One region of the Variovorax sp. FG153 genome, then DNA from elsewhere that is predicted to be linked to it. Evidence: riboswitches for the same ligand, from Rfam matches in the RefSeq annotation. Region 1 holds a riboswitch; the other holds the start of a gene.

Evidence for each region. A riboswitch is a leader RNA that binds a small molecule or an ion and turns the genes downstream of it on or off. The one in region 1 is predicted to bind thiamine pyrophosphate.
Region 2: another riboswitch for thiamine pyrophosphate. It lies ahead of ACODT0_RS22490 (purine-cytosine permease family protein); the one in region 1 lies ahead of thiC (phosphomethylpyrimidine synthase ThiC).

Annotation. Positions count from the first base shown of each region.
Region 1 is NZ_JBMDKG010000004.1:228,313-239,794, reverse strand. Features, by position in the region: gene aceK (bifunctional isocitrate dehydrogenase kinase/phosphatase) at 1-1,455, shown strand, start outside; gene ACODT0_RS07740 (acetyl-CoA C-acyltransferase) at 1,592-2,776, shown strand; gene ACODT0_RS07735 (glutamate carboxypeptidase) at 2,863-4,110, shown strand; gene ACODT0_RS07730 (acyl-CoA dehydrogenase family protein) at 4,142-5,269, shown strand; gene ACODT0_RS07725 (metallophosphoesterase) at 5,283-6,116, shown strand; gene iaaH (indoleacetamide hydrolase) at 6,296-7,759, shown strand; gene ACODT0_RS07715 (helix-turn-helix transcriptional regulator) at 7,761-8,513, opposite strand; gene ACODT0_RS07710 (YchJ family protein) at 8,743-9,108, shown strand; TPP riboswitch at 9,161-9,266, shown strand; gene thiC (phosphomethylpyrimidine synthase ThiC) at 9,358-11,238, shown strand.
Region 2 is NZ_JBMDKG010000021.1:111,773-123,254, forward strand. Features, by position in the region: gene ACODT0_RS22460 (TonB-dependent siderophore receptor) at 1-1,735, opposite strand, end outside; gene ACODT0_RS22465 (thiamine phosphate synthase) at 1,747-2,703, opposite strand; gene ACODT0_RS22470 (thiazole synthase) at 2,712-3,527, opposite strand; gene thiS (sulfur carrier protein ThiS) at 3,551-3,748, opposite strand; gene ACODT0_RS22480 (FAD-dependent oxidoreductase) at 3,754-4,839, opposite strand; gene thiD (bifunctional hydroxymethylpyrimidine kinase/phosphomethylpyrimidine kinase) at 4,884-5,738, shown strand; gene ACODT0_RS22490 (purine-cytosine permease family protein) at 5,677-7,017, opposite strand; TPP riboswitch at 7,094-7,196, opposite strand; gene ACODT0_RS22495 (adenylate/guanylate cyclase domain-containing protein) at 7,362-9,230, shown strand; gene ACODT0_RS22500 (PDR/VanB family oxidoreductase) at 9,227-10,201, opposite strand; gene ACODT0_RS22505 (aromatic ring-hydroxylating dioxygenase subunit alpha) at 10,198-11,424, opposite strand; gene ACODT0_RS22510 (Bug family tripartite tricarboxylate transporter substrate binding protein) at 11,421-11,482, opposite strand, start outside.

The DNA.
Region 1 (11,482 bases):
AACGACTTCATCTTCGTGCGCCCGGCGATCAGCACCGAGTACATCGAGCCGCGCGGCATGCCCACCTACCGCGCCTACTACCCGGCGCACGCCACGCTGGCCGACCACATCGAGCAGATGCTCGACGACTTCGCGCTGCTCGGCAGCTGGGCCCACAAGCGGCGCGATGCCGAGCGCGTGGCGGACGCGATGCAGGCGCGCTTCCACCAGGTCAAGCTGCGCGCCAACTTCCAGCTGCAGGTGCTCTCGGGGCTGTTCTACCGCAACAAGGGCGCCTACGTGGTCGGCAAGATCATGAACGGTTTCGTCGAGCTGGCGTTCGCGCTGCCGATCCTGCACGACGGCCAGGGCCGCTTCCACGTCGATGCGGTGCTGTTCGGCGAGGACGACCTGCAGATGCTGTTCAGCTTCGCGCGCGCCTACTTCATGGTCGACATGGAGGTGCCCTCGGCCTGCGTGCAGTTCCTGCGCTCGCTGATGCCGCGCAAGCCGCGCGCCGAGATCTACAACGCGCTGGGCCTCGCCAAGCAGGGCAAGACGCTGTTCTACCGCGACTTCCTCTCGCACCTCAACTACTCGAGCGACCGCTTCCGCATCGCGCCCGGCATCAAGGGCATGGTGATGCTGGTGTTCGACCTGCCCTCGTTCCCGTTCGTGTTCAAGGTCATCAAGGATTTCTATCCGCCGCCGAAGGACACCACGCGCGAGCAGATCAAGGGCAAGTACATGCTCGTGAAGCAGCACGACCGCGTGGGCCGCATGGCCGACACGCTCGAGTACAGCGACGTGGGTTTTCCGCTCGACCGCTTCGAGCCCGCGCTGATCGAGGAGATCCGCAAGTTCGCGCCCAGCCAGCTCGAGATCGGCGACCGCGACGGCAACGGGGAGATGGAGCTGGTGCTCAAGCATGTCTACATCGAGCGCCGCATGATCCCGTTGAACATCTACCTGCAGGAGGCCTTCGACATGCTCGCGCATCCCGAGAGCCCGGCGCAGGCCAGGCGCGCCAGGGAGCAGCTCGAGCAGGCGGTGATCGAATACGGCAATGCGATCAAGGACATGGTGGCCGCCAACATCTTCCCGGGCGACATGCTGTGGAAGAACTTCGGCGTCACGCGCGGCGGCAAGGTCGTGTTTTACGACTACGACGAGATCGAATACATCACCGACTGCCAGTTCCGCAAGGTGCCCGCGCCGCGCAACGAGGAAGAGGAGATGAGCGGCGAGGTCTGGTATTCGGTCGGCCCGAAGGACGTGTTCCCCGAGACCTTCGAGCCCTTCCTGCTGGGCAACAAGGACGTGCGCGAAGCCTTCATGGCGCACCACGCCGACCTGCTCGACGCCGCCTTCTGGCAGCACCACAAGGAACGCATCCAGGCCGGCCAGATGCTGGACGTGTTCCCGTACGAAGAGTCGCAACGCTTCCACGACGAGGAGCAGGTGGCGCATTCCTGAAAACCAACAGCCGGACGCAGAGGACGCGAAGGTTTCGCGAAGAGCGCGAAAGAGATATGAAGACATTCGAATGTCTTCTTTCGCGTCCTCTGCGTCCGGAAGTCCGATTTCCTTTCCAACTCCAAGGAGCACTGAAATGTCCGAATCCATCGTCATCGTCGGCGTCGCCCGCACCCCCATGGGCAGCTTCCAGGGCGACTTCTCCTCCCTCGCGGCGCACGACCTCGGCGGCGCCGCGATCAAGGCCGCCGTCGAGCGTGCCGGCATCGCGCCCGACAGCGTGGGCGAGGTGCTGTTCGGCAACTGCCTGATGGCGGGCCAGGGCCAGGCGCCCGCGCGCCAGGCGGCCTACAAGGGCGGCCTGCCCGACAGCGCCGGCGCGGTCACGCTCAGCAAGATGTGCGGCTCGGCCATGAAGGCCGCGATGCTCGCGCACGACCTGCTCCTGGCCGGCACGCACGACGTGATGGTGGCCGGCGGCATGGAGAGCATGACCAACGCGCCCTACCTGATGCTCAAGGGCCGCGGCGGCTACCGCATGGGCCACGACCGCATCTTCGACCACATGATGCTCGACGGCCTCGAGGATGCCTACCAGCCGGGCCGCTCGATGGGCACCTTCGGCGAGGACTGCGCGGCCAAGTACAAGTTCACGCGCGAGCAGCAGGATGCCTTCGCCATCGCCAGCGTCGAGCGCGCCAAGAAGGCCACCGACACCGGCCTGTTCAAGGACGAGATCGTGCCGGTCACCGTCAAGGGCCGCGGCGGCGACACGCTGATCGCCATCGACGAAGGCCCGGGCAAGGTCAAGCTCGACAAGATCCCGACGCTCAAGCCCGCGTTCAAGAAGGAGAACGGCACCATCACCGCCGCCTCGAGCTCGTCGATCAACGACGGCGCCGCCGCGCTGGTCATGATGACCGAGTCGCATGCGAAGAAGATCGGCGCGAAGCCGATCGCGCGCATCGTCGGGCATGCCACGCACGCGCAGCAGCCCGAGTGGTTCTCGACCGCGCCGGTGGGCGCCGTGGCCAAGCTGTTCAAGAAGACCGGCTGGGCCGTCAAGGACGTGGACCTGTGGGAAGTCAACGAGGCCTTCGCGGTGGTGCCGATGGCGCTGATGCACGAGCTCGACGTGTCGCACGACCGCGTCAACATCCACGGCGGCGCCTGCGCGCTGGGCCACCCGATCGGCGCCAGCGGCGCGCGCATCATGGTCACGCTGATCCACGCGCTCAAGGCGCAGGGCAGGAAGCGCGGCGTGGCCACGCTGTGCATCGGTGGCGGCGAAGGCACCGCCGTGGCGCTCGAGCTGCTGTAAAAAGCACGGCGCCGCGTCCGCAGGCCTGCATGGCCGGCGGACTTTCATTGTTTCAGAGAACGAATCGCAGAAAAGCAGGAGGTCCCATGCGTCCCTTTCATTCACGCAACGTCATCGCCGCCGTGCTCGCGGGCGCCCTGCTCGCGCCGGCCGCCTGGGCGCAGAAGCGCGACAACGTGCTGTTCCAGGCCGCCACCGACGAGCAGCCCGCCGTCATCAAGACGCTCGAGAAGCTGGTCAACATCGAGACCGGCACCGGCGACGCCGAGGGCATCGCCGCGGCGGGCAACTTCCTCGAGGCCGAACTGAAGAACCTGGGCTTCACCGTCACGCGCAGCAAGTCGGCCGGCCTGGTGGTGGGCGACAACATCGTCGGCAAGCTCAAGGGCCGCGGCGGCAAGAACCTGCTGCTGATGTCGCACATGGACACCGTCTACCTCAAGGGCACGCTCGTCAAGGCGCCGTTCCGCATCGAGGGCGACAAGGCCTACGGCCCCGGCATCGCCGACGACAAGGGCGGCAATGCCGTGATCCTGCACACGCTCAAGCTGCTCAAGGACTACGGCGTGCGCGACTACGGCACCATCACCGTGCTGTTCAACACCGACGAGGAGAAAGGCTCCTTCGGCTCGCGCGACCTGATCCAGGAAGAGGCCAAGCTGGCCGACTACGTGCTCTCGTTCGAGCCCACCGGCGCCGGCGACGAGAAGCTCTCGCTCGGCACCTCGGGCATCGCCTACGTGCAGGTCAACATCACGGGCAAGGCTTCGCACGCGGGCGCCGCGCCCGACCTCGGCGTGAACGCGCTGGTCGAGGCCTCCGACCTGGTGCTGCGCACCATGAGCATCGACGACAAGTCGAAGAACCTGCGCTTCAACTGGACCATCGCCAAGGCCGGCAACGTCTCGAACATCATCCCGGCCAGCGCCACGCTCAACGCCGACGTGCGCTATGCGCGCAACGAGGACTTCGATGCCGCGATGAAGACGCTCGAGGAGCGCGCGCAGCAGAAGAAGCTGCCCGATGCCGATGTGAAGGTGATCGTCACGCGCGGTCGCCCGGCCTTCAATGCCGGCGAAGGCGGCAGGAAGCTGGTCGACAAGGCGGTGGGCTACTACAAGGAAGCCGGCGGCACGCTGGGCGTGGAAGAACGCACCGGCGGCGGCACCGACGCGGCCTACGCGGCGCTGTCGGGCAAGCCCGTGATCGAGAGCCTGGGCCTGCCGGGCTTCGGCTACCACAGCGACAAGGCCGAGTACGTGGACATCAGCGCGATCCCGCGCCGCCTGTACATGGCCGCGCGCCTGATCATGGACCTGGGTTCCGGCAAGTAACGACGACGAGAACGACACGAGGAGACACGCCATGCTGCTGAGCACCGACCAGGAAGCCATCCGCGACGCCGTGCGCGATTTCGCGCAGGCCGAACTCTGGCCCCACGCGCCGAAGTGGGACCGCGAACACAGCTTCCCGAAGGAAGTGCACCAGGGGCTCGCGGCGCTCGGTGCCTACGGCATCTGCGTGCCCGAGGAACACGGCGGCGCCGGCCTCGACTACCTCACGCTCGCGCTGGTGCTCGAGGAGATCGCGGCCGGCGACGGCGGCACCAGCACCGCGATCAGCGTGACCAACTGCCCCGTCAACGCGATCCTGATGCGCTACGGCAATGCGCAGCAGAAGAAGCAGTGGCTCGAGCCGCTCGCGCAGGGGCGGATGCTCGGCGCCTTCTGCCTGACCGAGCCGCAGGCCGGCAGCGATGCCTCGAGCCTGCGCACCACCGCGCGCAAGGACGCCGACGGCTATGTGATCGACGGCGTGAAGCAGTTCATCACCAGCGGCAAGAACGGCCAGGTGGCGATCGTGATCGCGGTCACCGACAAGGCCGCGGGCAAGCGCGGCATGAGCGCCTTCATCGTGCCGACCGACGCGCCGGGCTACCAGGTGGCGCGGCTCGAGGACAAGCTCGGCCAGCACAGCAGCGACACCGCGCAGATCAACTTCGACGGCTGCCGCATCCCGGCGGAGAACCTGATCGGCGCCGAGGGCGAGGGCTACAAGATCGCGCTCGGCGCGCTCGAGGGCGGCCGCATCGGCATCGCCGCGCAGAGCGTGGGCATGGCGCGCAGCGCCTTCGACGTGGCCGTGGCCTATGCCAAGGAGCGCCAGGCCTTCGGCGGGTCCATCTTCGATCAGCAGGCCGTGGGCTTCCGGCTCGCCGATTGCGCCACGCAGCTCGAGGCCGCGCGCCAGCTGATCTGGCATGCCGCGAGCCTGCGCGATGCCGGCCGCCCCTGCCTCAAAGAGGCCGCGATGGCCAAGCTGTTCGCGAGCGAGATGGCCGAGCGCGTGTGCAGCGCCGCGATCCAGACCCTGGGCGGCTACGGCTACGTGAACGACTTCCCGCTCGAGCGCATCTACCGCGACGTGCGCGTGTGCCAGATCTACGAAGGCACCTCGGACATCCAGAAGCTGCTGATCCAGCGGGCGCTGTGAGCCGGCCGCGCTGATGCGCCGCCCCGGATGGCGCGCCTTCGCGGCGCTCGCGCTGGCCGCGCTCGGCCTCTGGAGCGTCGCGATCGAGCCGCGCTGGGTCGCGGCACGCACCGAGACGCTGGACAGCGCCGCCTGGGGCGCGCAGCCGCGGCTGCGCATCGCGGTCGCGAGCGACTGGCACCTGACCGAACGCAGCCTCTGGCGCGTGACCGACGTGGAGCGCGCGCGCCGCATCGTCGACGACATCAATGCCGCGCAGCCCGACGTGGTGCTGCTGCCCGGCGACTTCCTGGCCGGCCACGGCGGCGACGAGCCGCTGCCGATCGAGACCATGGCCGGCGTGCTCGGGCGGCTGAAGGCGCCGCTGGGCGTGTACGCCGTGCTCGGCAATCACGACTGGTGGCACGACGGCGCGCGCATCGCGCACGCGCTGTCGGCGCAGGGCATCGTGGTGCTCGAGAACGACGCCGTGCCGCTGCCCGGGCGCGAGCTCTGGGTGGTGGGCATCGGCGACCACTCCACCGATCATTCGCAGCCCGATCGCGCCCTGTCGCGCGTGCCGGCCGGCGCTCCCACGCTGGTGTTGATGCACGACCCGGCGAGCCTGGCCCGGATGCCGCGCCTCGCCGCGCCCGCGCCGGTGCTCACCGTCGCCGGCCACACCCATGGCGGCCAGGTCTGGGTGCCGGGCTACGGCGCGCCGATCGTGCCCGGCGCGGCGCCGCGCACCTGGGCCTATGGCTGGATCGAGAACCGCGGTCGGCGCATGTACGTGACCAGTGGCCTGGGCGTGAGCATCCTGCCGGTGCGCTTCAACATGCGGCCCGAGTGGGTGATGTTCGAGTAGGGCTCCCTCATCGCGCATCCGCGCCTTGTCATCGGTTTCGACGACAGACAGCCGCCGCGCGGCGGCGCACGATGGCGGCCTTCCGTTCGTTCATCGAGGCCGTCTCCATGACCCGTTCTTCCTTCGTTCCCTTGCGCCGCCCGGCGCGTCTCGCCGCGTCCGCGCTGGCCGTGCTCGCAATGAGCGCCATCGGCGCCCACGCCCAGCAACCGGCCGCGCCCGACATCGCCACCCTGACCGCCAGCGACGCGGTGCGCGAGCTCTGCGCCGGCCGGCTGACCAGCGAGCAGCTGGTCACGGCCTACGTCGCGCAGGCCAGGGCGAAGGCCAATCTCAACGCCTTCATCACGCTCGACGAACAGGGCGCGCTCGCGGCTGCGCGCGCCGCCGATGCCGCGCGCAAGCCGGGCGCGGCCTGCAAGCCGCTCGATGGCCTGCCGGTGGCGATCAAGGACAACATCCAGGTGCGCGGCCTGCCCGCCAGCGCCGGCACGCCCGCGCTCAAGGGTTTCGTGCCGGCGGCCGACGCGCCGGTGGTCGCGAAGCTGCGCGCGGCCGGTGCCATCGTGCTGGGCAAGACCCACATGCACGAGCTGGCCTTCGGCGTCACCGGCTACAACCCGGCCTTCCCCTCGGGCCCCGAGGTCGGCGTGCGCAATGCCTACGACCCGCGCCGCATCGCGGGCGGCTCCTCCTCGGGCAATGGCGCGGCGCTGGGCGCGCGCATGGTGTCGGCCGCGCTGGGCACCGACACCGGCGGCTCGGTGCGCATTCCCTGTGCCTTCAACGGCTGCGCGTCGCTTCGGCCCTCGATGGGGCGCTATCCGCAGCAGGGCATCGCGCCGATCTCGCACACGCGCGACACCGCCGGCCCGATGGCGCTGTCGGTGGCCGACCTGGTGCTGCTCGACCGCGCGATCGCGGGCGGCGCGGCGGTGCGTCCCGCCGACCTGAAGCGCGTGCGGCTCGGCGTGGTGCCGGCCTTCTTCGCCAACCTCGATGCCGACACCCGTGCCGCCACCGATGCCGCGCTGGCCAAGCTGCGCGCGGCCGGCGTCACGCTGGTCGAGCTCGAGATGCCGAAGCTCGCCGAACTCAACGGCGCGGTGGGCTTCCCGGTCGCGCTCTACGAGGCGAACGACGACATGGCGGCCTACCTCGCGAAGTACGACACGGGCATCGACCTCAAGCAGCTCGCCGCGGGCATCGCCAGCCCCGACGTCAAGGGCACCTTCGACGGCCTGGTGCTGCCGCGCAAGCTGCCGGCCGCGAACGGCACGGTCGACGCCAGGCCGGCCTACGACAACGCGATGCGCGTGGCGCGCCCGGCGCTGCAGAAGCTCTACCGCGACACCTTCACGAAGCACCGGCTCGACGCGCTGGTGTTCCCGACCGTGCCGCAGGTGGCGCTGCTGGCCGCGCCCGAGGCCAGCAGCCCCGAGAACTTCGGCGCGCTGATCCAGAACACCGACCCCGGCAGCAACGCCGGCATCCCGGGGCTGCAACTGCCCTCGGCGCTGGGCGCGACCAGCGGCCTGCCGATCGGGCTCGAGCTCGACGGCCCCGCGGGCAGCGACCGCCGCCTGCTGGCGCTGGGCCTGGCGATCGAGCCGCTGCTCGGACGGCTGCCGGCGGCGAAGTAGTTCAATCGCGCGGCAACACGCCCGCGAGCGCCGAACGGCGCTCGATGCCGAGCTTGTCGAAGATGCGCCGCAGGTAGGTGCGCACCGTGGGCACGCCCACCGCCATGCGGCGCGCGATGTCCTTGTCGGTGAGCCCTTCGCGCACCGCGCGCGCCACCTGCTGCTCGCGCGCGCTGAGGCTGGCCCAGGGCGAGGCGGCGATGTCCTGCGCCGCGGCGCGGGGTGCCTGCGCGCGCTGCCGGGCCCGCAGCAGCGCGCCCGCGAAGGCGGGCTCGATCAGGTCGAGCATCAGCGTCTCGCGCGCGCCGAAATCGCCGCGCTCCTTGCGGCGCCAGATGCGCAGGTCGCCGAGCGCGCGCTCGCCGTCGAAGGTGTGAAGGTTCAGGCCCCAGTGCAGGCCGTCGCGCGCGAGGAAGTCGTTGAAGAAGGGCGTGCGCATCAGTTCGCGCTGCGGCATCACCTCGGTCACGCGCGTGGCGCGGCGGCGCGACTGCAGCACGAAGGTGATCGGGTCGTGGTGCTGGTGCCACTGCGCATAGGTGTCGAGGTTGGCCGGCGCCATGTTGATCGCCACGCGCGAGCCGAAGCCGCCGCGCTCGGCGTCCCAGACGAAGGACGCGAACTGGTCGGCCCGCAGCAGGCCGAGCAGCGCATGGCCGAGGCGCTCGCGGATCTCGCGCTCGCCGCATTCGTCGCGCGCGAGCAGCGTGAACACGCCGCGCAGGGCCTGCTGTTCGGAAGCGCTCAGGTACATGGCCGTTGTTCCTCGATGGTGTGCGTTGTCTTCCCGTGGTCAACCCCGGTCTCCGGGGCGCCACGTTAGCGGGTAGCAAGCGGCACGCCAAGGGTGGATGCCCGCGGCCCCAGGGCTTGCCCTCTGGAGGGCCCGGCCCGCGCGGTGTTCCAATAGGGGCCTCCATGCCCAGCGTTCCCGATCCCTCCACGGCCGCACCGACCGCCGCGACAAGCCCATCGCCTACGCGATGTGCTGCGGCCGCTACCTCGACGACTTCGAGCACACCCCCGCCCCCGATGCCGAATCGCTGATGCGTTCGCGCTATACGGCCTTCGTGCGCGAGCGTGCCGAGTACCTGCTCGGCACCTGGCACGCGAGCACGCGGCCGGCCTCGCTCGACTTCGAGCCCGGCGTGCGCTGGCTCGGGCTCGACGTGCGCGGCCGCTCGATGAGCGATGCCGACCATGCCGAGGTCGAGTTCGTCGCGCGCCAGCGCGGCGCTTCGGGCACGGCCTCGCGGCTGCACGAGCGCAGCCGCTTCGTGCGCGAGTCCGACGCCGCGGGCCTGCCGCGCTGGTACTACGTCGACGGCGACCTGCAAGCCCGGGCCTGATACCCCGCATTGACGCGGGCGGTTGACGGCGAACGCCGGCGCTCGCACAATCGGCCCCGCTCCGGGGTGCACGCATGTGGCGTGCTGAGATGGCAAAGCTGCCGACCCGCGAACTTGATCCGGGTCATACCGGCGTAAGAAGAGCTGCACTCCCTGGCTTCGGTCCGTCGTCCTTCCCCACCCGGGATGGCGCCCACAGCCCACCGAGCGATTGCGGAGCACCCTTTCCATCCACAAGGAGTGCCCCGCATGAATGCCCCCGACAAGTTCACCTCCCTGCTCTCGCTCACGCGCGAGCCCTTCCCCGCGTCGCACAAGTGCGTCATCCCCGGCAGCCGGCCCGACCTGTTCGTGCCGGTGCGCGACGTGAAGCTCACCAACGGCGAGACCGTGTCGCTCTACGACACCTCGGGTCCCTACACCGACCCGAAGGTCGAGATCGACGTGCGCCGCGGCCTGCCCGACGTGCGCGGTGCCTGGATCGCCGAGCGCGGCGACACCGAGAGCTACGAGGGGCGCGTGCACCATGCGCTCGACGACGGCGCCAAGAACGAGGACCGCGACGCGCAGCGCCTGGCCGAGCTGCGCGCCGGCGCCTCGGCGCTGCAGCGCACGCCGCGCCGCGCGAAGTCGGGCGCCAACGTCACGCAGATGCACTACGCGCGCCGCGGCATCGTCACGCCCGAGATGGAGTACGTGGCGCTGCGCGAGAACGGCAAGCGCGAGTGGATGGCCGAGTACCTCGCCAACGAGGAGCGCGCCAGGCGCGTGGCCGGCAACCCGATGGGCGCGAGCATCCCGCGCATCATCACGCCCGAGTTCGTGCGCGACGAGGTGGCGCGCGGCCGCGCGATCATTCCCGCCAACATCAACCACCCCGAGGTGGAGCCGATGGCGATCGGGCGCAACTTCAAGGTGAAGATCAACGCCAACATCGGCAACTCGGCCGTCACCTCGAGCATCGAGGAGGAAGTGGAGAAGCTGGTGTGGGCGATCCGCTGGGGCGCCGACAACGTGATGGACCTGTCGACCGGCAAGAACATCCACACCACGCGCGACTGGATCGTGCGCAACAGCCCGGTGCCCATCGGCACCGTGCCGATCTACCAGGCGCTCGAGAAGGTGGGCGGCGTGGCCGAGGACCTGACCTGGGAGATCTACCGCGACACGCTGATCGAGCAGGCCGAGCAGGGCGTCGACTACTTCACCATCCACGCCGGGCTGCGGCTGCCGTTCATCCACCTGACGGCCGACCGCATGACCGGCATCGTCTCGCGCGGCGGCTCGATCATGGCGAAGTGGTGCATCGCGCACCACAAGGAGAGCTTCCTCTACACGCACTTCGAGGACATCTGCGACATCATGAAGGCCTACGACGTGAGCTTCTCGCTCGGCGACGGCCTGCGCCCCGGCAGCGGCGCCGATGCCAACGACGAGGCGCAGTTCGCCGAGCTGCGCACCCTCGGCGAGCTCACGCAGATCGCCTGGAAGCACGACGTGCAGACCATGATCGAAGGCCCGGGCCATGTGCCGATGCACATGATCCAGTCGAACATGGACGAGCAGCTCAAGCACTGCCACGAGGCGCCGTTCTACACGCTGGGCCCGCTGACGATCGACATCGCGCCGGGCTACGACCACATCGCGAGCGCGATCGGCGCGGCGATGATCGGCTGGGCCGGCACGGCGATGCTGTGCTACGTGACGCCGAAGGAGCACCTGGGGCTGCCCGACCGCGACGACGTGAAGCAGGGGATCATTGCCTACAAGATCGCGGCGCATGCGGCGGACGTGGCGAAGGGACACCCGGGAGCGCGCTCGCGCGACGATGCGCTGAGCAAGGCGCGCTTCGAGTTCCGCTGGCAGGACCAGTTCAACCTGGGGCTCGATCCGGATACGGCGCGCGAATTCCACGACGAGACGCTGCCGAAGGATTCGAGCAAGGTGGCGCACTTCTGTTCGATGTGCGGGCCGAAGTTCTGCTCGATGAAGATCACGCAGGAGGTGCGTGAGTACGCCGCGGCCAAGGGGGTGGCGGAGGCACTGGCTGTGGAGAAGGGGATGGAGGAGAAGTCGAAGGAGTTCGTGGCGGGTGGGGGGGAGATGTACATCCCTATTCGGGCTGTTTGACTTTTTTGAGGTTGTCGGCCGGGTCTCGCCCCGGCGGGCGAGTCACTTTCTTTTGCTTCGCCAAAAGAAAGTAACCAAAGAAAAGGCGACCCCGCTGTCTGTGTCCCTCCGCTTCGCTGCGGGCAACCTGCGGTGCTCGGAGAAAGCGGGGGTCCGCAGAACTCGCTGCACTTCGTTCCGCTCAGACAGCTGCGGCCCTGATCCCGCTTTCTCCTGCGCTCCTCGGCACAGCCAGAGGGGAGTG
Region 2 (11,482 bases), on a different contig from region 1:
GCCACGGTCCCTGGTTCCATTGCGCACCGGCCTCGAGTCCGCGATGCACGGCGCGGCCGTCGTTGCGCACCGTGCACGATTCGCCGCAGGCATCGAGGTTGGTCAGCGGCCGCGAGATGTCGAACCACGCGAGCTGCCAGTTGAAGGCCTCGTTGCCGCCCTTGAGGCCCAGCTCCCATTGGCGCGACGCGAGCGCCGCGAGCGCCTGCCCCGCATTGCCGTAGAGGTCGGGGCGGTTCGGCACCACCTGCGACTCCACGCCCTTGCCCCAGCTCGCATAGGCCAGCAGCTCGGGCCGCAGCACGTAGCTCACGGCCACCCACGGCGTGGTTACGTTTTGCTTGTAGCCGGTCGGGTTCGAGCCGTCGTTGCCGATGCTGCTGCGGTCGAGTCGCGTGTGGCGCACGCCGACCCAGGTGGTGAAGCGCTCGTTCCAGCGGATCGCGTCCTGCAGGGTGAGCTCGGTCGAGCGCTCGTCGCGGTTGGTCTGCGGCGTGGTGGCGTCGGGCGCCGGCGGCACGAAGGAGGTCGCCCAGATGTTGCCGGTGCCCGCGTAGTTGTAGGCCTGGTTCTGGAAGCGGTTGCGCACGCGGCTTTGCAGCAGGCCGATGCCGAGCTCGTGCCGCACGCTGCCCGTCATCACGTTGCCCTTGAGGTTGAGGCTGCCCGCGGTCTGCGTGCGGCGCTCGTTCTCGCTGCGGAAATCGTAGACGTCGAAGGTGCCGTCGCTGCAGTAGCGGTCGTAGTTGCCCTCGGCGCCGCAACCGAAGGCATAGGCCAGGCGGTCGTCGGTGCGCAGCCGTTGCCGGCCGAGCTGCGCGCTCCAGCGCCAGTCGGCGTCGATGGCCTGGCTGAAGCGCAGCGTGCCGGTCAGCGCATCGAATTCCGAAGGCTGCGACCAGGGCTGGTTGTTGAGGTTGATGCGCGGATCGACCGGCGCCGGCAACCGGGCACCCAGCAGGCTGTAGCCATTCTGGCTCGGCTGCGTCTTGTGGCTCTTCTCGATCTCGAACTCGAGCACCGAGTCGCGCGTGATGCGCCAGTCGGCCGCGAGCGAGAACAGGTTGCGGTTGCCGTCGAGGTCGTGCACCAGCGGCTTGAGGTTCTCGGCCGCGACGTTGATCCGGTAGCCGAACTCGCGCTGCGCGCCGAAGCGCCCGCCGAGGTCGACCGCGCCGAGCAGGCTGCCGCGGCTGGTGGTCTCGATGCGCACGGTGCGCAGGTCGTGCTCGGTCGGCCGCTTGACCACGTAGTTGACGAGCCCGCCCGGCGCGCTGGTGCCGGCCTGGATGCCGCTGGTGCCGCGCAGGATCTCGACGCGCTCCTTGTTGTCGAGCGGGATCGAGGTCTCGGCGCTGATCGGCAGGCCCTCGCGCCGGTAGTTGAAGCGGTTGTCGAGCACGAAGCCGCGCACCGTGAGGTAGTCCCAGTAGCCGGCCGAGTTGTAGGCATCGGTCACCGATGCATCGAACTGCGTGAGGTCCGCGAGGCGGCGCGCACCGCTCGCGCGCAGCTGGTTGCTGTCGATCACGGTGGCCGACAGCGGCAGCTCGCGCAGCGGCACGTCGCCGAAGCCGCTGATCTCGGCCGGTGGCGCGAGCGTGGCGGGGTTCACGGTCACGGCCGGCAGCGCGGTGGTGTCCTGTGCCTGGGCGAAGGCACCGTGAGCAGCGAGCAGCGCGGCCATCGCGCAGGCGACGGGGGTGCGGGAAAGAAGAAGAGAAGGATGCGTCATTCGGTCGGTGTTCAGGGCTTCGCAGCCGATGCGGTGCGGTGGGCGTCGATCGCTGCCATCCATTGCGCGGCCGTGCCCTCGGGGTCCTCGGCGGCGACCAGCGCGCGTACCACGGCGACGGAGCCGACGCCGGTGGCGAGCACCTCGGGCAGGCGCAGCGCGTCGATGCCGCCGATGCCCACCTGCGGATAGCCGCGCAGCAGGCGCGCGTAGGCCGCGAGACGCGCCACGCCTTGCGGCGCGGTCGCCATCTTCTTGAGCGTGGTCGGGTAGACCGCGCCCATCGCGATGTAGCTCGGGCTCACGGCGTCGGCGCGCACCATCTCGGCATAGCCGTGCGTGCTGACGCCCAGGCGCAGGCCGGCGGCGTGGATCCGTTGCAGCTCCTCGGGCGCGAGCGCATCGAGGTCTTCCTGGCCCAGGTGCACGCCGTAGGCGCGTGCCTCGATCGCCACGCGCCAGTGGTCGTTGATGAACAGCAGCGCGCCGGTGCCTTGCACGGCCGCCACGGCCGCGTGAACTTCGCGCGCCACGGCCACCGCGTCGTCCGACTTGAAGCGCAGCTGCACCGTCGGCACGCCCGCGCGCGCCATGCGGCCAACCCAGGCGGCATCGGGCAGCACGGCATAGAGGCCGAGCTGCTCGGGGCAGGGCGCGAAGGCGTTGTCGCGCGCCGCCGGCGGAAATTCGCGCAGGCCGAAATCGGCGGGCGCGTCGGGCCAGCGCTGCGCATCGAAGCCGCCGAGGCGCTCGCTCTGCGCGCGCCACGCGCGTGCGATGCATTCGGCGTCGATGTCGATGAAGCCGAGCGCGCCGCAGGCCTGCCGCGCGCCGCGGTAGATGGCGTCGTCGGCGCTGTAGGCGATCGCGGCCGCGGGGGCCGAGGTCGCGGCACCGAAGCGCAGGCCATGCGCCGCGACGATCTCTTGCGCGACGCGCGCGCGGTCCAGGTGAAGGCTGTCGTTCATGGCGCCGCTCATCCCGCGTGATGCCAGAACGGCGTGCCCAGCACCGGCGTGCTCGCCTGCGCCGCATCCTGCGCGGCCATGGCGCCGGCGCGGCGCGCGGCCCGGCCCGCTTGCACCGCATCGGCGAAGGCGCCGGCCATCGCGACCGGGTCCTGCGCGAGCGCGACGGCGGTGTTCAGCAGCACGCCATCGAAGCCCCACTCCATCACCTGGCAGGCATGCGAGGGCAGGCCCAGTCCGGCGTCGACCAGCATCGGCACCTCGAGCCGGTCGCGCAGAACCTGCAGCGCATAGGGATTGACCGGCCCGCGGCCGGTGCCGATCGGCGCGGCCCACGGCATCACGGCCTGGCAGCCGACGTCGACCAGCCGCTGGCACAGCACCAGGTCCTCGGTGCAGTAGGGCAATACCTTGAAGCCGTCGCGGATCAGCTGCGAGGCGGCATCGACCAGGTTCAGCGTGTCGGGCTGCAGCGTGTAGTCGTCGCCGATCAGCTCGAGCTTGATCCACGGCGTGTCGAACAGCTCGCGCGCCATCTGCGCGGTGGCGACCACCTCCTGCACGCTGTGGCAGCCCGCGGTGTTGGGCAGCACCGGCACCTCGAGCCGGCGCAGCAGTTCCCAGAAGCCGTTGCCGAGCTCGCTGTTGCCCGAGCCCTGGTTGGCGGTCTGGCGCCGCAGCGAGGCCGTGAGCATCGCGGGCTTCGCGCGCTTCACGGCGGCCTCGAGCAGGTCGGGCGAGGGGTAGCGCGCGGTGCCCAGCAGCAGGCGGCTGTGGAAGGTCTCGCCGTAGAGCACCAGCGGGTCGTTCGGGGTCGTGGTCATCGGTCTTGTCTCCATCAATGCGTTCAGCCGCCCGTCACGGGGCGGATCACTTCGACGCGGTCGTCGGGCCGCAGCGCGCGCGCGGCATAGGCCGAGCGCGGCACGAACTCGCGGTTCACGGCCACCGCGAAGGGCGGCGTGGCATTCAGCGCGGCGAGCGCGTCGGTCAGCGTGGCGTGCTCGGGCAGCGCGAAGGGCTTGTCGTTGATCAGGATGTTCATCGTCGTCATGGGGTCTCCAGGCCGAAGCCTTGCGCCAGCGGCGAGCGGCCCTGCGCGAGCCACTCCATCGCGGCATCGAGCAGCGCGGGCGCGATCATGAAACCGTGGCGGTACAGGCCGTTGATCTGCAGCACGCGCGGCCGCGGCTGGCGCAGCGCGGGCAGGTTGTCGGGCAGGGTGGGGCGGCACTGCGTCGCGATCTCGACGATGCGCGCCTCGGCGAAGCCGCTGTGCACTGCGTAGGCGGCACTGAGCAGCTCGAGCGTGGAGCGCACGCTCGCGGGCGACATGTCGTCCGATTCGATTTCGGTCGCGCCGATCACGAACAGGCCTTCGGGCTTGGGCGCGATGTAGAGCGGATAGCGCGGATGCACGAGCCGCGTGGGCCGCGCCAGCGTCACGTCGGGCGCATGCACGCGGATCACCTCGCCGCGCACGCCGCGCAGCGCGTTCCATTGCGGCCGGGCGCCGAGGCCGCGGCAGTCGATCAGCCAGTCGGGCTGGCCCGGCGAACCGGGCGCGAAGTCCTCGGGCGCGCGCGGCGATTGCCAGTGCAGCGTGACCTTGTCGTCGGCCTGCAGCGTCACGAGCAGCGCGGCCAGCAGCGCGCGGTTGTCGAGCTGGCCTTCGCCGGGCAGGAACAGGCCGCTGGCGAAGCGCCGGCCCAGCGAGGGCTCGAGCGCCTCGATGCCCGCGCCATCGAGCGTGCGCATCGGCGCCAACTCGGGCACCTGCGTGCCGGTGTGGGCCAGCACGCGCGCGAGCCGCGCGGCCTCGTTCGCATCCTGCCGGTGCCACAGCACCAGCGTGCCTTCGCGCTGGAAGAACACCGGCCGCGCCAGCGGCGCGAGCAGCTCGGGCCAGCGCGACAGCGCATGGTGGCCCATGCGCACCAGCGGCACCGGCGCCACCGCCGACTCGGCCAGCGGCGCGAGCATGGCCGCGGCCACGCGCGCCGCCGCGCCTTCGGCCTCGGCACTGCCGGCCTCGTGAAGGTCGACGCGGCAGCCGGCCCGCGCGAGCGTCACGGCCATCAGCCGGCCCATGAGGCCCGCGCCGAGGATCGCCACCGATCGGAAGGGCAGCTTCATCGCCATGCTCCTTGCACCTTCGAATCGCGTCGATAATTTTCGGCATGACCCAAGGACCCACCCAGCGCTATGCGCGCGTGCTCTCGATCGCCGGCTCCGACAGCGGCGGCGGTGCCGGCATCCAGGCCGATCTCAAGACCTTCGCGGCCCTCGGCTGCTACGGCATGACGGCCATCACGGCGCTCACCGCGCAGAACACGCTCGGCGTCACGGGCATCCACGGCGTGCCGCCGGCCTTCCTCAAGGCGCAGATCCAGGCCGTGGTCGAGGACATCGGCGTCGACGCGGTCAAGCTCGGCATGCTGCATGCGCCCGAGGTGGTCGAGGTCGTGGCATGGGCCATCGACCACTACCGCCTGTCGAACGTGGTGCTCGACCCCGTGATGGTCGCCACCAGCGGCGACCGCCTGATCGCGGCCGAGACGGTGCAGGTGCTGGTGCGCGAACTGTTCCCGCGCGCCGCGGTGATCACGCCCAACCTCGACGAGGCGGCCCTGCTGATCGGCCATGCGATCGACGGCATCGGCGCGCTCGACGGCGCGGCCGACGAGCTGCTGGCGCTCGGCGCGCGCGCCGTGCTGCTCAAGGGCGGCCACCTGCCGGGCAGCGAGGTGGTCGACGTGTTGTTGCAATCCAGTGGCGAGCGCACGCGCCTGGCCTCGCGCCGCATCGAGAGCCGCAACCTGCACGGCACCGGCTGCACGCTGTCGTCGGCCATCGCCGCGCACCTGGCACTGGGCGCGGCGCTGCCCGAGGCGGTCGAGCGCGCGCGCGCCTACATCCTCGGCGCGATGGCGGCCGCTGTCGACGTGCAGGTCGGCGCCGGTCATGGCCCGCTCAACCACGGCTTTGCGCCAGTGCCGACGCAGCGCCTGCCGCTGCAGGCTTCGGCCGGCTGAGCCAGGCCAGCACGAAGGTCAGCGCCAGCGTCGGCAGCGCCGAGCCGAACTGCGGCGCCCATTTCGCGAGCGCGTGGTAGGCCGCGATGCCCGCGATCCAGATCAGCGCCGCCGCCAGGTCGACCTTGGGGCGCGCGCCGGCCGGCGCCACCGCGCGGCCGCCGCCCAGCCGCCCGAGGATCACGCCGTAGAGCGGCACGAACACCGAGCTCAGCAGCAACAGGAAGGGCTCGAGCGTGTGCATCGGCAGCACCAGCGCGAGCGCGATGCACAGCGCGGCCAGCAGCAGGCCCCAGCGCTTCACGCTCCAGCGCGGCAGCAGGCTGTGGGTGGAGACCGAGCCCGAATAGACGTCGCCATAGGCGTTGTCGAGCTCGTCGATCAGGATCAGCCCCAGCGCCACCAGCCCGCCCTGTGCCAGCAGCAGTGCCGTGACCAGGCTGGTGCCGGGCTCGGCCACGCTCACCACCATCACGCCCAGCGCATAGCACCAGATGTTGGCCAGCGCATAGCCGATCCAGGTACCGCTGAAGGCGCTGCCCAGCCCTCCGGCGCTGCGCTTGCCGTGTCGCGCATAGTCGGCCACCAGCGGCAGCCACGACACCGGCATCGCGATCACGAGGTCGAGGGCGCCGAACATGCCCATGCTGCCGTCGCCCGGGCGCGACCAGAAGGCATCGAAGCCCTTGGCATGCAACTGGGTTGCGAACTGCCAGCTGAGCCACAGCAGCGACAGCACCACCAGCGGCAGCCCGAAGCGGCTCACGAAGCGCCGAACCAGTTTCACCATCGAGCCCGCGAGCAGCGCCAGCAGCACCGCGCCCCACAGCAGGGTGGCCGCCACGCCGCCCCAGGCGCTGCCCAGCCACGGCCCGGCCACCGACTGGCCGATGGCCTGCGTGCCCTCGCGCATGATCACCAGCTCGAAGGTGGTCCAGCCCACCAGCTGCACGATGTTGAGCAGCACCGGCAGCCGCGCGAAGGCGCTGCCGTAGGTGGCATGCATCAGGCCCGCGCTGGCCAGGCCGCTCTCGCAGCCCAGGCGCGCGGTCCAGGCCAGCAGCGCGGCGCCGAGGCAGGAACCCAGCGCGATCGCGATCGCCGCGTCGCGCGTTCCCACCGCCGGCACCAGGTAGGCGCCGATCTGCATCACCAGCAGGCCCACGCCCAGGCTGAACCAGAGCGAGGCATGGTCGTGCCAGTCGAAGACGCGCTGCGACGCCGGCAGCGGCGTCAGCGCCTCGTTGGCGAGAGGATTCGATGTGTCGTCGTGTGCCATCCGTTTTGCTCCGGGCAAAAGGTTTGGCAGGTGGGCGAGGCTCCAGCGGCGCGGCTGGCACGCGAGAGAACGTGACAGGCCGCCGGACCAGCTTCCCTGCGCGAGGATTACCTCAATCAGGTTCAAAGGGACTTTCTCAGCCGGGTCGGCAAGCCGACCCAACACCCCTAGCGAAGCGCCATTTTAGTCCTGCCGGGCCGTGGGGGCTATGCGCGCGGCCGAAGACAATCCGCGCCACAACAAATGCAGGCGCATCCGAACGCGCCGAAAGGGAATGCATGACAGAAGCAACGCCGCCCCCGGGCTCCACGGATCCCGCCGCCAAAGCCTCGGCCGCCACGCGCATGAGGCGCTTCCGGGTCGACGTCGGCACCATCGTCTGCGCCGTCGCGCTGGTCCAGTCGCTGCTGCTGGTGGCGCTCGGCTACTGGGGCGCGCAGCGGCTGGTGTCGCGCGTCGGCGAGTCGGCACACAAGGTGAGCCATGACCGCGTCGAGGACAACGTGCTGGCCTTCCTCGCCAAGACCCAGGCGGTGGTGCATGCCGTCGGCGATTCGCCGAGCCTGCATCCGCTGGGCGAGGACGGCGAGCGCAGTGCCGAGATGCTGTGGACCCTGCTCGAGGAAGCGACCGAGCTCGACAGCCTCGGCGTGGCCAGCGACGACGGTCATCTGCTGATGGCCGAGCGCTACCCGGTGTCGGCGATCCGCCAGGTGGTGCGCGATCCGGCCTTCAGCACCGAGACCTGGGCATACAAGCGCTCGGTCGACATCGAGGGCGGCGATCCGCGCCAGCGCTTCGCGACCACGCGCATCGAATCCTTCCGCAGCGACCACGACGCCACCGAGCGCGCCTGGTACCGCGAGGCGCTGGCACGGAAGGCGCCGGTGTGGACGCCGCCGTTCCGTTTCGACGACGGCGAGGAGCTCGGCGTGAGCTACGCCCAGCCGGCCGAGCGGCTCGACGGGGAAGGGCGGCACCTGCAGTCGCTGGTGGTGGTCGGCCACCTGTCGCTGGGCCACCTGTCGACGCTGGTGCGCCAGTTCGGCAGCCGCGGCCCGGGCCAGAGCGTGCTGCTGAGCGACGACCACCATGTGCTGGCGCGCAGCGACCATCCCGATCCGGTGCGCGAACTGCGCCTGCCCGAGGGCGGCGTGCTCGGCGCGGTGCATGCGTACATGCTGACGCACGGCATCTCGGAGAACGTCGAGGACGAGAGCTTCGTGGTCACCCACGCGGGCGAGCGCTACCGGGTCGAGTCCTCGCGCATCGGCCCCACGGGCTGGGAACTGATCAGCTGGGAGCCCGAGTCCGAGCTGCTCGCCGGCCTCGAGCGCCTGGTGCGCTGGGGCCTGCTGCTGACCCTGGCCTTCCTGGCCTTCGCGCTCTTCATCTCGCTGCGGCTGTCGAAGCTGGTGACCGCGCCGATCGAGAACCTGTCGCAGACCGCGCGCCGCATCGGCCGGCTCGAGCTCGACGACCTGCCGCAGCAGCCAAGCCGCGTGCTCGAGATCCAGCACCTGAACCAGGCGCTCGACGATTCCGCGCGCAGCCTGCGGGCCTTCAGCAAGTTCGTGCCGGTGCACCTGATCCGCCAGCTCGTGGCCGAGGGCCATGCGCTGGCGCCCGGCGGCTCGCCGCGCCGCATCACGGCGATGTTCACCGACGTCGAGGGCTTCACGAGCATCGCCGAGTCGATGCCGGCCGACCTGCTGGTGCGCCAGCTCACCGAGTACTTCAACCTCGCGCAGCGCGTGTTCGCGCGCCATGGCGGCGTGGTCGACAAGTACATGGGCGACGGCATCATGGTGCTGTGGGGCGCGCCGCTCGAACTCCCCGATGCGGAGTACCGCGCCTGCCTCGCGGCGCTCGAGCTGCATGCCGAGATGGCCGAGCTCAATCGCCGCTGGCAGGCCGAGGGGCTGCAGCCCTTCCACACGCGCATCGGCATGCACACCGGCGTGGTGATCGCCGGCGTGCTCGGGTCCAGCGACCGGCTCTCCTACACCGCGCTCGGCGATGTGATCAACGCCGCAAGCCGCATCGAGGGCAGCAACAAGGAACTGGGCACGCGCACGCTGATGTCCGACACCACCCATGCGGGGCTCGCGGGGCGGCTGCCCACGCGCCGCATCGAGGAGCAGGTGGCGCTGCGCGGCCGGCAGACGCGCATGGTGCTCCACGAACTGCTCGAGGAGAAAGAGGCACCCTAGAGATCGAGCACCAGCCGCGGCGAGCGCGCGCGCGAGCAGCAGGGCAGGAACTGGTCGTTGGCCGCCTGCTCGGCGGGCGTGAGAAACAGGTCGTGGTGCGCGACCTCGCCCTCGAGCACGCGCGTGAGGCAGGTGCCGCAGACGCCCTGGGCGCAGGACACCGGGATCTCGATGCCCTCGGCCGCGAGCGCATCCACCACGCTGAGCGTGGCCGGCACGCGCACCACGCGGCCGCTGCTGCGCAGCTGCACCTCGAAGCTGCTGGCCTCTTCGACGGGCGGCAGCGTGCCCGCGAAGCATTCGAAATGCACGCGCGCCTCGGGCCAGCCGCGCGCGCGGGCCGTGGCGCGCACCGCTTCGATGAATCCGTTCGGCCCGCAGACGTAGAGCTGGCGCCCAGGCGCCGGTTCGCCGATGGTGGCGGCCAGGTCGATGCGCTGCGCGGGCGGGCCGTCGTCGTCGTGGAAGAACACCCGGTCGGCGAAGGCCGCCGCCCGCAGCCGCTCGCGGTAGGCCGCGCGTGCCGCGCTGCGGTTGCAGCAGTGCAGCGCGAAGTCACGGCCGAGCGCCGCGAGCCGGTGCGCCATCGCGAGCAGCGGCGTGATGCCGATGCCGCCGGCCAGCAGCAGGCTGTGATCGGCCCCTTCATCGAGCGCGAACAGATTGCGCGGCGTACCGACCTGCAGCAGCGTGCCCTCGGCCACCGCCTCGTGCAGCGCGCGCGAGCCGCCGCGCGAAGCTTCCTCGCGCAGCACGCCGATCTCGTAGTGGCCGGGCGCCCGCGCGGGCGGGTTGCACAGCGAGTAGGGCCGCACCAGGCCGCCGGGCAGCAGCAGCTCGATGTGCGCGCCGGCCTCGAAGGGCGGCAGCGCGCCACCGTCGGCCGCCTCGAGCCGGAAGCCCGCGATGCCCTCGGCCTCGATCGTCTTGCGCGCGACGCGCACCGCGATGCGTTCGACGGCCGCGGTCATTCGCCCTGCAGGAAGTTGCCGGCCTCGAAGCGCACCGGCGGCGCGTCGGCGTCGAAGCTCACGCCGGCCGGGTCGCGGCCCTCGCGCAGCGCGTCGAGCTGGCGCTGCAGCAGCCGGCGCAGCATCACGATGCCGCGGTCGGAACTCGCCAGGTGCTCCTCCGAATGCGCGGTGATCGCGCCCTGGCTCACCTGTGCTTCGTAGTCGCCGGGAAAGCGGCGGTGCTCCTCCTCGCTGAGCTCCTCCCACAGCTTGCCGTTGAGGCGCGAGCGCACCCGCGCGAGATCGCCGGGCTGCTTCACCCGGCCCACGGTGTAGATGCGGAAGCTGTGGTCGTCGATCGGCAGCACCCAGCCGATCGACTCGACCCGGCCATAGGCCGCCACGCGCGGGTTCGGCACCACGCGCAGGGTCGGGAGCACCGGTCCGGCCACGCGGCGGAACACGCGGCCGTCCTCGAGCCGGCGGATCGAGGTGATCATCACGCCGGTCTCGGTGCTCTCGAAGTTCACCTCGGGCATCTGGCCCATCAGCGCCACGAACTGGGTGCCGCTGAAGCTGCCGTGCAGCACCGGCACGTGGAAGGGGTCGGCCACGTTCTCGTAGTGCTGCAGCCAGTTGCAGGGAATGATCCGCGGCCCGCCGCCGCCGATGCTGTTGTCGTCGGCCTCGAGCGTCTCGCCCTCGTCGAGCACCTCCAGGCAGTCGTAGCGCGGCAGCACCGGCTTCTTCTCGGCCGGGCCGAGGTAGGCCCAGACCAGGCCGTAGCGCTCCTCGACCGGGTACCAGGGCTGGCGCACGCGTCCGCGCGTGCGCGCGCCGTTCTCGGGCTCGCAGGGCTGGTCGACGCAGTGGCCCTGCACGTCGAACATCCAGCCGTGGTAGCAGCAGCGGATGCCGCCTTCCTCCACGCGGCCGTAGTAGAGCGAGGCGCCGCGGTGGGCGCAGCGCCAGTGCACCAGGCCGGGCCGGCCGGTCTTGTCGCGGAACAGGATCAGGTCCTCGCCGAGCACGCGCACCTGGCGCGGCGTGTCGCTGGCATCGGCGGCCAGCCCGATCGGATGCCAGTAGCGCCGCAGCAGCTCGCCCATCGGCGTGCCGGCGCCGACCTCGGTCAGCTCGGCCTTGTGGCTCGGCGGCTTGCGGCCGTAGGCGGTGCCGGTGTCGAAGGCGACCGGCTGCCATTCGGCCGTGGAAGAGGAGGAGGGAAGGACGGTGCTCATTCGGGGGTGACTCCTGCGGCCTTGATCAGGTCCGCGACACGGGGGAAATCGGCTTTCT